Regions from separate parts of the Peribacillus sp. Bi134 genome, predicted to be linked through region 2. Evidence: riboswitches for the same ligand, from Rfam matches in the RefSeq annotation. Region 2 holds a riboswitch; each other region holds the start of a gene.

Region 1 (4,275 bases), on a different contig from region 2:
ACGTGTTAACAATGCTTTCTTATTCCCGAAGACATCGGAGGATTTGCAAAAAAGAAGTAAATTATTTGAAGTGTATGCAAGGATGACATATGGACTCATGGGGAGAACGCCGGACTTTCTAAATGTCGTGGTCACTTCCATGGCACATAACTCCTGGTTTCTTGATAAATACAACAAAGACTGGTCAAAGAACATCAAGGATTATTACACCTATATTCGGACAATGATTTATTCTTAACGCATGCGATCATTAATCCTCAAAATGATCGAAGCAAGCAATCTCATGAGCAAAAAGAAACTTATACCCACTTAGGGACCGTAGAGGAAAAAGAAGAAGGAATACTTGTACGCGGTGCAAAAATGTTAGCCACCCTGGCACCAATCACCGATGAGGTGATTATCTATTCTTTCCCAGGATTCACACCAGGTGATGAACGTCATGCGGTAGCATTTGCATTGCCGATCGATACGCCTGGACTGCGTATAATCTGCCGGGAACCAATGCAGGACGGAACACGCTCGATGTTTGACCATCCACTTGCCTCCCGCTATGAGGAAATGGACGCCCTGCTTGTATTTAATGATGTCCTGGTCCTTGGAACCGCGTCTTCTTATACAACAATGTGGAGGCGGCAAACCGCTTTTGTATCCAATGACGGGGATCGCTGAACAGCCTGCTCACCAATCGGGTGTGCGTGGATATATTAAATTGGCATTTGCCGTTGAGGTTGCTTGTAAAGTGGCAGACTCTATCGGAGTTGATGGATTCCTGCATGTACAGCGTGATTTGGGTGAACTTATTCAATCCGTCGAAGTCATCCGTTCACTGCTCCGGGTAGCGGAATATGAATATACGATTAATGAGTACGGTGAGGCCCGGCCAAATCCGGATGCATTGGAAACGATTCGCGGCTTCCTTCCGGAGATGTATCCCCGTGCCATTGAGGTTATCCAGACCATTGGAGCTGGAGGGCTGTTGATGTCTCCGACAGGGGTCGACTTTGATAATCCGGAATTGCGAGTAGATATCGATAAATATTATGGAGGGCGAAGCGGGGTTTCGGCGGAAGAGCGAGTTCGGGTGTTTAAACTGGCTTGGGATTTATGCGGGGAAGCATTTGGGCAGCGCCTCCTTCAATACGAACGTTATTACAAGGGTGATCCAGTTCGGAAAAGAGCGATTTTTTATAATAAATATAAGAAAAACAAGAACTTTAGCATGGTCGATGAAGTGCTTAACAAACCGATGCAAGTAGCCGTCAATGCGGTTAACAAGTAATTTTAATAGTTGAATAGGGAGGGGGGCCGTCATGGGCAGTCCGGATACGGCCTTTAATCCAGTTTATCTTTCAATCTTATATCGGGAATAGGACAAATTGGCGGATCGTTAATTGGAGGGTACTTAGTTGGGAAAATAGGCCATAGAAGAGTACTTTTATCCCTCTGTGCAATGGGTACTGTTTGTTTTGTCATATTAGGTTTGACCTCAAATGCAGCAGCCTTATATATTCTGATCGCTTTTGGAGGTGCCTGTACAGTCGGTACGATGAATTTGGCCAATACGTATATATCCGAGTATTATCCCCGGGAGATAAGGTCCACCGGGATAGTTGGGCCTTGGCTTTTGGTAGAATTGGCGCGATTGTTGCCCCGACATTAATAGGATTACTGCTGGCTGCAAACTATTACCACAAAATGCATTCATGGCCTTCAATGTTCCGAGCATAATGGCTGCCATGGCGTTATGTGAAAGAGAAGTATGGCAGCTATGATAAACTACAGATCGAGCAAAATATTAAAACTAAAAGCAACATCGAATGTATAATATTGTTTTTTAGAGAATAAAAGAATTCACGAGTAAAGTAGCTAAATTCACGAGTAAAGTAGCAGAAATCCCAAGAAAAATCAATTTCACGAGTAAAGCAGCTGAATTCACGAGTAAACCGGCCAAATTCACGAGTAAAACAGTAGAATTCTGAGGAAATTACGTAATGAAACCCATTGATTAAAGTGCCGTTAAACTGCCGGGTAAATGGTGTATATGCAAGATTGATAGGTTAGTAACCCTAAATCATTAAGTTGAAAACTTTTTCTAATACGTTTGACAATTGGATTTATCGTGTTAATATAAAGGCAAATGAAATTTAATATACAATTTGTACCACTAGGGGTGCTTTAAAGGTGAAAGTTGATTTTTACCGCAGAAGCTGAGATTAAAGTATGACTTTAAGACCCTTAGAACCTGATCTGGTTTATACCAGCGTAGGGAAGTGGGGTCTGGAACAATACGTTTCTGTATTATTTCAAGTACAACCACTTTCTTTACGTTTAAGAAAGTGGTTTTTTGTTTGCAAAAAAAAGGGGTGATAAAAGTTTTTTTCCGTAACATTCATTCAAAAAATATAATTTGGAGGTAATGGTCATGAAGTTTTCAGAGGAAATTCGTCAGGAAGTGGATCACATTTGGGAAGCTAGCTTTAATCACCCGTTTGTTGCAGGAATAGGAGATGGCACATTGCCATTGGAGTGTTTCCGTTTCTATGTTATGCAAGATTCCTATTATTTATCTCATTTTGCTAGGGTTCAAGCTTTAGGGGCAGTTAAAGCTACTGATTTACATACAACAAGCAGGCTTGCCGGCCATGCACAAGGAACATATGAAGCGGAGTTGAAGCTTCATGAGAATTTTTCTGAGAGATTAGGGATCACAAAAGAAGAACGGGATAATTTCAAACCAGCCCCGACCGCTTATGCTTATACTTCCCATATGTATCGTGCGGCTTATTCGGGACATTTAGGAGATGTTATTGCAGCTATCTTGCCGTGTTACTGGCTTTATTATGAAATAGGTGAAAAGCTGCAAGGGTGCATGCCGGAGGAGCCGATTTATCAAGAATGGATAGCGGCTTACGGAGGGGAGTGGTTCCGCACTTTGGTGGAAGAACAAATTGCGAGGCTTGATGAGATTGCTGAAAAAGTGACAGACGAAGATAAGGAAAGAATGAAAGAGCATTTTATCCTCAGCAGCCAATATGAATACTCATTTTGGGAAATGGCTTATCGTTTAGAGACATGGCCTGTGCATAAGGAAACACTAGAAGTATAAAGGGGAATGAAACAATGAAAAAAGGTTTGAAATTAACGGACATATTGGTCACGATCGTGATTGCGGTAGCATTTGGAATCGTTTATATCCTTTGGGGTTCGATTTATTATTCCGTTAAACCGTTAGGATTACATCTGGATCAACTTATTTATGGAATGTGGTTTATAGCTGGCCCCGTCGCCTTCTTAATTTTACGGAAACCGGGTGTGGCACTTTTGGCGGAGATAGCTGCAGCTTCCGGGGAGTTCTTCCTTGGTTCACCATGGGGGCTGACCGTACTGTTATATGGGGTGGTACAAGGTTTGTTCGCGGAACTGGTGTTCATGGCTTTCAAATATAAAAAATTCAATATGCCGGTGGCCGTTTTAGCTGCGATAGCTTCCTGCCTGGCATCAGTTATTATGGATTTTGCATACGGGGAAATAGGTGCGCTTTCAACTTGGAATCTATCGTTATTCATGATAGCGAGGTTTGTGGGTTCCATATTCTTTGCAGGTGTGACCGCTTATTATCTAGTTAAAGTCCTGGAAGCAACAGGAGTAACAAATCTTGTGCGTCCGGTTTCAAATAAAGATTATGCAGAACTGGATCAAAAGTAGAGGTTGAGGGCCATGGAACCAATCGTTTCTGTTGAAAAGTTAAGAATGAAATATCCCGGTGATGAATCTTTGATATTCAAGGACCTATCATTAACGTTTGATCAAGGAGAAAAAGTGCTATTGTTGGGGCCATCAGGTTGTGGTAAGTCGACCCTTTTACAAGTGTTAAGCGGATTGATTCCGAATTCCATCGAAGTACCGATGAAAGCGGAAAAATTGAAATGCCCTTCTTCGTGGGGGTATGTTTTTCAAGATCCTGATAGTCAGTTTTGCATGCCATTTGCCGATGAGGAAATTGCCTTCGTCCTTGAGAATCTTTCCGTCCCTAAAGAAGAAATGAAAGAGAAGATTCAAAATCATTTCCGTAAAGTAGGATTGAACCTGGGCCATACAAGTATTGAAACATTATCAGGCGGGATGAAACAGCGTCTGGCAATCGCTTCAGTATTGGCCCTTGAACCAGAAGTGATATTTTTAGATGAGCCAACCGCCATGCTTGATCCGGAAGGAACGAAAGAAATCTGGGAATTGCTGAAGGAAGTCGGACGAGACAAAACGGTTATTATCGTC
Region 2 (4,275 bases):
CTCCTTACTTAAGTAGAAAGAGTTGGCATTAATGCTGCATATAACTCTCTTTTCAAATGAAAAAATTCATCACTAAGAAGCTGTTCTTCACTTCTTGGCCTTGGAAACGGAACTTTGACTTCTTTGATGACCGCAGCCGGTTTTGCAGATAACACATAAATTCTATCGGATAGGAAAACCGCTTCATCTATGCTATGCGTAACAAAAAGCACCGACCTCCGATTTTCCTCCCAAACCGACAACAGCCATTTTTGCATTTGCAATCTTGTCAGTTCATCCAAGGCAGAAAAGGGTTCGTCCAGGCACATCAAGTCCTGTGGACTTAAGATACTCCGGATGAATGCGGACCTTTGCTTCATGCCTCCTGATAATTCATGCGGATATGCTTTCTCATACTCTTCTAATCCAGCTTTCATCAATAGGGCTTTTGCCTTTTCTTTATCTCTGATCCCAGCAAGTTCACTTCCCAGCAAAACATTTTCCAATACCGTTCTCCAAGGTAAAAGGGAAGGCTGCTGCGGCATATAGCTGATATGGCCCTTTAAACCATTTATCTTTTTACCATCCAGTGAAATGATGCCATGATCCGGCTTCAAAATACCTCCGATCAAGTGGAACAAAGTACTTTTACCGCTGCCCGATGGCCCAAGGATCGTGACAAATTCCCCATCATCCACACGAAAATTCATGTTCTCCAATATATTCTGTTTACCATCGAAAGAATAGGAGACATCTTTAATTTCCAGCTTCATCCTTGCCGCCCTCCTTTCTCTTCCAAGAAACTAAGTATTTCTCCAGGAAGGTGATGATTCCAAAAAAGACCAGGCTCATTCCCATAATGATGAAAATGGCAACAAACACCCGGTCTGTCCTGAACGCAGAGGACGCGAGCGTCATATAAACACCAATCCCCGATTTTGCCCCGAGCCACTCTGAAATAACCGCACCCATTACGCTATAGGTGGCCGAAATTTTCAGGCCGGAGAAAATGAACGGGATTGAGTGAGGAAATTCCAGCTTCCAAAATAACTGGTTTTTCCCCGCTCCCATCATCTTGAAATAATGCTTAAGTTCGTATGGTGTCTGGCGAAAACCGTCCAATGATGCAACCGCAACCGGAAAAAAACATACGAGCGAAATCACTATTAGCTTAGGCAGCATGCCAAAGCCAAACCAGATCACCAATAGCGGGGCCAAAACTATGATAGGTATATTTTGTGATAGTATGAGCAGAGGATAAACCGCGTCCTTCACACCTGGAAATAGGTGTAAGGTTGCAGCAACCAATAAGCCGATGCAGCTTCCAATAAAAAAACCCGACAACGCAAGCTCGGTTGTCGATATAAGGTGTCCGTAAAGATTGCGCGACGACTCAATTCCTTCAATGAAAATGGCCGATGGAGCGGGAAGCAGCCATTGTTCAACCTTCAATAAGACTGTCACTGACTCCCAAACTATCAGCAACAATAATAAAAGAAAGAAGGGAGCCCCCTTCTTCCAAATTCCCCTTCCGATCATGCCCGATATTTCTCCGTTAACGTATCCATCGTAATCCCGCTTGGTTGATATAATATTTTCACTTGGGAAATGACATTCGGCGATCCTATTTCAATCATTCTTACATTCATTTTTTCTATCACGGCAAAAAGTTCGGAAAGCTCGCCCTCCATTGTCGTTTCAAGGGGGTGAACCTCATACTTGACACCAGATTCTTCAATGATCTTGATTGCTTCATCGACCATAGGGATGACATTTTCCCCTTTAGGAATAATTTGTATACTAATTAATGAATTGGCCATCGTATTTCCTCCTATTTTGGTAAAAATTCATTGGTAAATGCCTTTTCAGGATCGAAATCACCTTCAAGAAGCTTGTTTTCTGTCATCCAATCACTGTAATTCTTCCAGATTTCCAGTTTTTGTTCACCCCAACGCGGAGCATCATCCTGATACTTGGCTGCAAGCCACTCCTGGCTTTTCTTAACTAGTTTTGCATCAAGATCCGGCGCAGACTTAATTAACATGTCTGCTGCATCAGCAGGATTCTTAATCGCAAACTGGTACCCTTTTGATGCTGCATGAACGAATGCTTTAACAGTTTCGGGATCTTCTTTTATCATCTTTTCATTTGTAGTCAAAACAGGCGTATAGTAATCAAGCTTATCAGAGTATTCGGTTAAGTAAACCATATTAAGCTTTTCATTTCGCAACTCAGCCTCAATGCCTGTCCATCCATAATAAATCCAGGCAAAATCTATATCCCTTTTAACCGAAGTGAAAAAATCCATGTCTCCTGTATTGACTATATCCACTTTATTTACATCCGCATTTTCTTTTTTCATGAGTGAATCAATAATGGCCTTTTCAACCGGAGAACCCCAGCCACCATACGTTTTCCCTTCAAAATCCTTGGGAGTTTTAATGTCCTTTGCCTCAGGGGAAGCGAATCCAGAGGTATTATGCTGGATGACTGCAGCAATCGAAACAATTGGCACGCCCTGCACGCGGGCCTGTGTTATGCCCTCCTGGTAGCTCACGCCAAATTCAGATTTTCCTGAAGCGACAAGCTTATCCGCTCCAGCTTCACCTGGCATGATAATTTCCACATCAAGACCTTGCTCTTTAAAGTAACCTTTTTCCTTGGCAACATACAATCCTGTATGGTTTGTATTCGGTGTCCAATCGAGCACGACCGATACCTTTTTTAATTCTTCATTTTTAGATGCTTCTTCTTTTTCATTAGTTCCGCCTGCACCACATCCAGCCAAAAGGAACAACGAAGTTAACAGTGGTAAGAATTTATTCAAGTTATTATCCTCCTACACATCATATAAGATCCATATGCCGGAACCATAATGGGGCTCCAGGGTCTATTCAAATACTGGATAAAAAGCAAAAAACGCCCGAAGATGAATTCGGACGTTAACATACAAAACAGAAAGTCAGTAATAATATGTTCCCTCCGCTGGCATCACCCAGATCAGGTTCAAAGAGTCAGCATCTAAAGGATGCAATCTCAGCCAGCAGTACTGGCCCCCCTACATTTCTCGCACATATGAACTTTTCTCTCTCATTATATCAATTCATAGGGAAAAGGGAATACTAATTTGCTTCTTATCACTAATTTGAAAGGTATTCCTTACTCTTAAGGATATCTAGCAAAACATCTTTTGGAACGAAAATCATTGAAATCAATGTAATTCTGCCTCTTTTCATTCCAATCATTCTTGACTGCAGCGGTGGCTGACAATTTCTAAATAGTCATTTCTTTGCATGCATTCATATAATGAGCATTATCTGTAGACATTTATGTTTACTGGTTTTATAAACCGTTAATTTAATAAGCAAAAGGTGGATATGATCATGATAAAGATTAATCACAGATGGTTAGATGTCAGTCACATCCAACCAGGAATAGCATCTGCTGAGTCGCTTGAAATTCTCCAATTGCTGGATGAAGATACTAACGTTTTTGAATACCGGAATTTTGGAGAGTTTAATTTCGATATACAGCTGAGGAACCGAGTCATAGAAGCAGCTATTGCGTTGGATAAAAGCGGTCCAGAATTTTCCACACTTGAGGAATCTCAATCCAATCAACAATATTGGCACCTTTCAAAGGATGGCACCTTTACCCTTCAGCCAGGGATTCTCCCTCATGCTGCACTCGTTGACATTTTCATGAATGGAAGGCTTTATGCCTTCGAATGCGGGACAGCAATCGTCGTCACTTTTTTAAAGGCCATTTTGGATTCAATCGGCCCTAGGAATTTCGATTACCTTTTTTCAAACCTATTTTTATATGACTGGCGCCCTCCACAGAACATGGAACTTAATATTCACAAAGGGAGGGATTATTTACCAGGCGATTGTGTTTACTTCATAAACCCTGATCATGACGAGACAACTCCTGAATGGCAAGGTGAAAATGCCATATTATTAGGGAATAACCTCTTTTATGGCCACGGAATCGGGATAACGACGTCACAGGGAATCATCGATGAATTAAATAGCAATAGAAAGCCGTACGCAACCATATCAGCATTCCTGACAACGCATATCATTTTCCTGGATAGTTCCTTCTATAGACAATTCCAACTAAATATCCCCCGAGCAAAGCCCGATCACTGTCCTGCTAGCCTTTCCAATTGTATTGTTTCTGAAATAGGTTCGAAGATTTACCTTTCATGACCTCTTTGTTTTATATACCCGCATAAAAAAATGCTTGGGGAGAGATCTCCTCCCAAGCATTTTTTCTTATTCATGCACCAATATT
Region 3 (4,275 bases), on a different contig from region 2:
GCATTGGGTGCTGACTTCCTAAGATTGAATAAGGAAAGGACTGGCTTGTCCCTCCTCCTCTTCATATTAATAAAACAAGCATGTAAATATAATGAAATATCCCCTAATCATGTTGACATCGTGATTGGATGCCCAACATGATTAAGGGATTAATTCCGATAATGAAAGGACGATTAAGGAATCATTACCATTGCAGACTTTCGATTAAGTGGCACTTTGTGCATTGTTGACTATAATCAGTTTTTACAAATTCATGATTACACTTCTCGCGAAAAATGTTCAGCTCCCTTTTCAGCTGTTCCAATTGAGTTTCCAACTGTTTCATTTCAACTTTTATTTGGATTACCCGATTCATCGAATTCTCCCTCTCATCGGAATCATAAATAGATTTCCCCGTCCGTTTTCCTAAATTCATTCGCTTTTTCTTTAAGACCTTCATCGATTACCGACTCAAAGCCCAGACCCTTTTCCTTCGCCAAATCACGGATGTCTTGAGAAATCCTCATACTGCAGAATTTGGGTCCGCACATTGAACAGAAATGGGCTGTCTTGGCACCTTCAGCCGGTAGTGTTTCATCGTGATATTCAACTGCCCTTTCAGGATCGAGGGAAAGATTGAATTGATCTCTCCAACGAAATTCGAATCTAGCCTTCGAAAGGGCATCATCCCGTTTTCGTGCCTGGGGATGGCCTTTAGCAAGATCAGCTGCGTGGGCTGCAATTTTATAAGTAATGACCCCTACACGAACATCCTCTTTATTCGGAAGCCCCAAATGCTCTTTCGGTGTCACATAACAAAGCATGGCCGTTCCAAACCATCCAATCATGGCAGCACCAATCGCAGAAGTGATATGATCGTATCCAGGAGCTATATCCGTTGTCAATGGTCCCAGGGTATAGAATGGTGCTTCTTGACAGACTTCCAGCTGCTTATCCATATTTTCTTTAATCAAATGCATCGGTACGTGACCGGGTCCCTCCACCATGACTTGAACATCGTGCTTCCAAGCAATCTTCGTCAGTTCCCCAAGTGTTTCCAATTCAGCAAATTGAGCCTCATCGTTTGCATCTGCAATGGAGCCAGGACGGAGGCCGTCACCTAATGAGAAAGAGACATCATACGCCTTCATGATTTCACAAATCTCTTCAAAGTGAGTATAGAGAAAACTTTCTTGGTGGTGGGCCAAGCACCATTGTGCCATGATGGAGCCCCCCCGGGAAACGATTCCCGTAACTCGCTTTGCTGTCATGGGAATGTATCGCAAAAGCACTCCGGCGTGTATCGTGAAGTAATCCACACCTTGCTCAGCCTGCTCGATTAATGTATCCCGGAAAACTTCCCAATTTAAATCTTCCGCGACTCCATTCACTTTTTCCAATGCTTGATATATCGGAACCGTCCCAACTGGCACAGGAGAATTCCTGATAATCCATTCCCGGGTCGTGTGAATATTCTTACCGGTGGAAAGATCCATTATGTTGTCTGCACCCCACCGTGTAGCCCAAGTCATTTTCTCCACTTCTGCTTCAATCGATGAACTAACAGCGGAATTTCCAATATTTGCATTTATTTTCACATGAAAATTACGTCCAATGATCATGGGCTCACTTTCAGGATGGTTAATATTTGCCGGAATGATTGCCCTCCCGCTAGCTACCTCATCTCTTACAAACTCAGGGGCTACATTTTCCCTGATCGAGATGAATTCCATCTCAGGAGTTATGATACCTTTTCGGGCATAATGGAGCTGGGTTACGTTTTGCCCTTTCGCTGCACGCAATGGTTTTCTTTTCAATCCCGGAAAAATTTCTGCTTTCGTTTGTGACTCTTTTTTATACCCGTTATCTTCGGGCTTTATTTCACGCCCTTCATACTCTTCAACATCTTCCCTTTCCAGAACCCAGCTGCGTCTAATCGGGGCAAGACCTTTATGAATATCAATGGGATATTCTGAATCCGTATAAAAGCCGCTTGTGTCATATACTCGTAAAGGCGGATTCTCCTCTTCGCCGAATGAACCTGTAGTCGGACTTAGCTTAATTTCACGCATGGGCACCCTAATATCGGGTCTAGATCCCTCAACATACACTTTTTTACTCCCGGCAAAACTGGACATAATTGAAACGTTCATGTCATTTACTGAATTACTCATCATGATTTCATTTCTCCTTTTTAAGTTCATTTAAAAAGGACAAAATCCAATCCATTTCGCACGAAAAAGCCAGATCTCATATTTAAGACCTGGCTAACGTTAGTATGGCTACAGAAATGACGAATTGAAATGTCATTGTTTAGTAGATTCTAACTTCCCCACGCTGGTATGAACCAGATCAGGTCCTGAGGGTTAAGAAGCTTAAGCGCTTCTCTCTCAGCCCAACTTTTATTGGACACCCCTAGTCTGAATAATTTAATTGATTACAGGGTAACTATATCTCACCCTTTTCATTCTGTAAATAATTTGAAAGACCTAATATTTTCATTACAACTATCCAAAATTTATTATTTGAAGAAGAGCCGTTCATTAATTTCCCAGGCTCTCAAGGATAGGGTAAAGCTCCTCTAAATGCTTGATTTCATAGGTTGGAATCACTTCATTCCGTTCCTTATCATGGCGATTTATCCAAACCGACTTTATGCCTACCCGTGATGCTCCAAGGATATCCGTCATTAAATTATCGCCGACCATCAATACTTCATCCTTATCAAGCTCCATGATCCCCAAAGCATGCTCAAAAATGGAGGCATCCGGTTTACCTCTTCCAAATGCGCCTGAAATCACGATTTGGTCGAAATAAGGAACCAGTTCAGGCGTAATTTCAAGTTTGGTATTTTGCAGCTCAGGAGATCCGTTCGTAAGCAATAGCAACTTATACTTCCCTTTTAATTCATCCAGAACACGGAATGTTTCTTCATAGATAAATGGCTTTTTGCGTCTCTCCGCAGGGAAACGTTCTGCCAGTTCAAGTCCAAATTCCGGGTCATCGATCCCTAATGCCAATAACCCTCTCGTCCACGCTTCTTTCCGATAAGCCGGTGCAATCCCGGCCATCTTCCTGAATTCATCATGATCATCCTGAAAATTTCCCCATAGCCCCTCAAATGGGTTGATTCCGATCATTTGGGTGAATGCATATGTATCGTAAGAAGAATAAAGCTCACGCGCTTCCTTTCGCACAGCTTCTTCAAAATCGTCGACATTCAGATCATATTTCTCCTTGGCCACTTCACATGTGGCCACAAAAGCCTCTTTTACACTTTTCTGATCCCATAGTAATGTATCATCTAAATCAAAAAAAACTGCCTTCAGCAAAATGTCCACCCCTCTTTCCCTATTATTGAATTCGTAAAAATTACACTATTACAATAATAAACCACAACCAATAAAAAAAGAATAACTATTCGGAAAATGACTTACCTTTTCTAGTGGGAAACCCTTATCCACTTATCATCTTTCAAATACATACAGCTTTCCATTACTGGCAATCTTGAATTTGGGACCGGTGAACCCCCGTCGGATCAGCTCTTTCCTCATATATACCATGAGGGCGGCATGACTCACGATCAAAACATCCCTTTCCCCCTTTGCAAAGACTTCATCCAATACTTTATTGATCCTTCGCTCTGCGATCTTAATTTCCGCCCTTGTCTGCTTGTTTAACACCGAGCAGCAGCGAATCCAAATAGCCCAAAGGATGAATGGCAGCTTTACCCTTCCTTTAAGAGGCGGGGAAGGTATTTCCCGCAGCTCCTCCATCCGGTGAACCGGACCTGGATAGATATGTTCCGCTGTCTTGACAGCTCTCGACATATCACTGCAATAACACTCCTCCCATTCCTCCGCGCCAAATAAAGTCGTTCCATAAATAATATCCGCTGCATCATAGTCCTTAAACCATTGCTTCATATCATCCGCCGTCACAGATCTCCCAGTAGGAAATTCATGTGCCACCTTAAAATGCCGTACCAAACCAATTTTCATATCTTCTCCTTTTTATCTTTTAAAATATACGTTTCTTTTTCTTGTAAACAGCCCTTATCAATATATTACCCTATGTAAAACTATAAAAAAAAGTATGTTAAAACCATTAAAACCTTACTGAACTCTCCTTGACACTGTGTATATATTTAAAAGTTTTTAAAGATCCAGCGTTTAATTATGATAGCATTGAAAAAAGAGAAAGCATCTCGCCTTCTCCATTTATCGTTTAATCTATGAATTGTAGTTCTGTTATCGTACATCTTTTCCTGAATTTATATTTTCCGCTCAAATCACT

Evidence for each region. Region 2 has a riboswitch for thiamine pyrophosphate ahead of LQ188_RS10070 (ABC transporter substrate-binding protein). Riboswitches for the same ligand answer to the same signal wherever they lie in the genome.
Region 1: linked by a shared signal. The riboswitch ahead of tenA (thiaminase II) and the one ahead of LQ188_RS10070 (ABC transporter substrate-binding protein) in region 2 are both predicted to bind thiamine pyrophosphate.
Region 3: linked by a shared signal. The riboswitch ahead of thiC (phosphomethylpyrimidine synthase ThiC) and the one ahead of LQ188_RS10070 (ABC transporter substrate-binding protein) in region 2 are both predicted to bind thiamine pyrophosphate.

Annotation. Positions count from the first base shown of each region.
Region 1 is NZ_CAKKLN010000003.1:238,529-242,803, reverse strand. Features, by position in the region: partial or broken gene LQ188_RS07080 (4-hydroxyphenylacetate 3-hydroxylase N-terminal domain-containing protein) at 1-1,279, shown strand, start outside; gene LQ188_RS07075 (MFS transporter) at 1,358-1,660, shown strand; TPP riboswitch at 2,157-2,286, shown strand; gene tenA (thiaminase II) at 2,423-3,106, shown strand; gene LQ188_RS07065 (ECF transporter S component) at 3,121-3,705, shown strand; gene LQ188_RS07060 (ABC transporter ATP-binding protein) at 3,718-4,275, shown strand, end outside.
Region 2 is NZ_CAKKLN010000004.1:297,409-301,683, reverse strand. Features, by position in the region: gene LQ188_RS10085 (ABC transporter ATP-binding protein) at 9-752, opposite strand; gene LQ188_RS10080 (ABC transporter permease) at 736-1,518, opposite strand; gene LQ188_RS10075 (thiamine-binding protein) at 1,515-1,799, opposite strand; gene LQ188_RS10070 (ABC transporter substrate-binding protein) at 1,811-2,806, opposite strand; TPP riboswitch at 2,940-3,049, opposite strand; gene LQ188_RS10065 (protein-glutamine gamma-glutamyltransferase) at 3,363-4,190, shown strand; gene rarD (EamA family transporter RarD) at 4,261-4,275, opposite strand, start outside.
Region 3 is NZ_CAKKLN010000009.1:37,408-41,682, reverse strand. Features, by position in the region: partial or broken gene LQ188_RS20515 (DUF3231 family protein) at 1-86, shown strand, start outside; gene thiC (phosphomethylpyrimidine synthase ThiC) at 378-2,156, opposite strand; TPP riboswitch at 2,292-2,406, opposite strand; gene LQ188_RS20505 (HAD family hydrolase) at 2,523-3,311, opposite strand; gene LQ188_RS20500 (histidine phosphatase family protein) at 3,447-3,980, opposite strand; gene LQ188_RS20495 (hypothetical protein) at 4,207-4,275, opposite strand, start outside.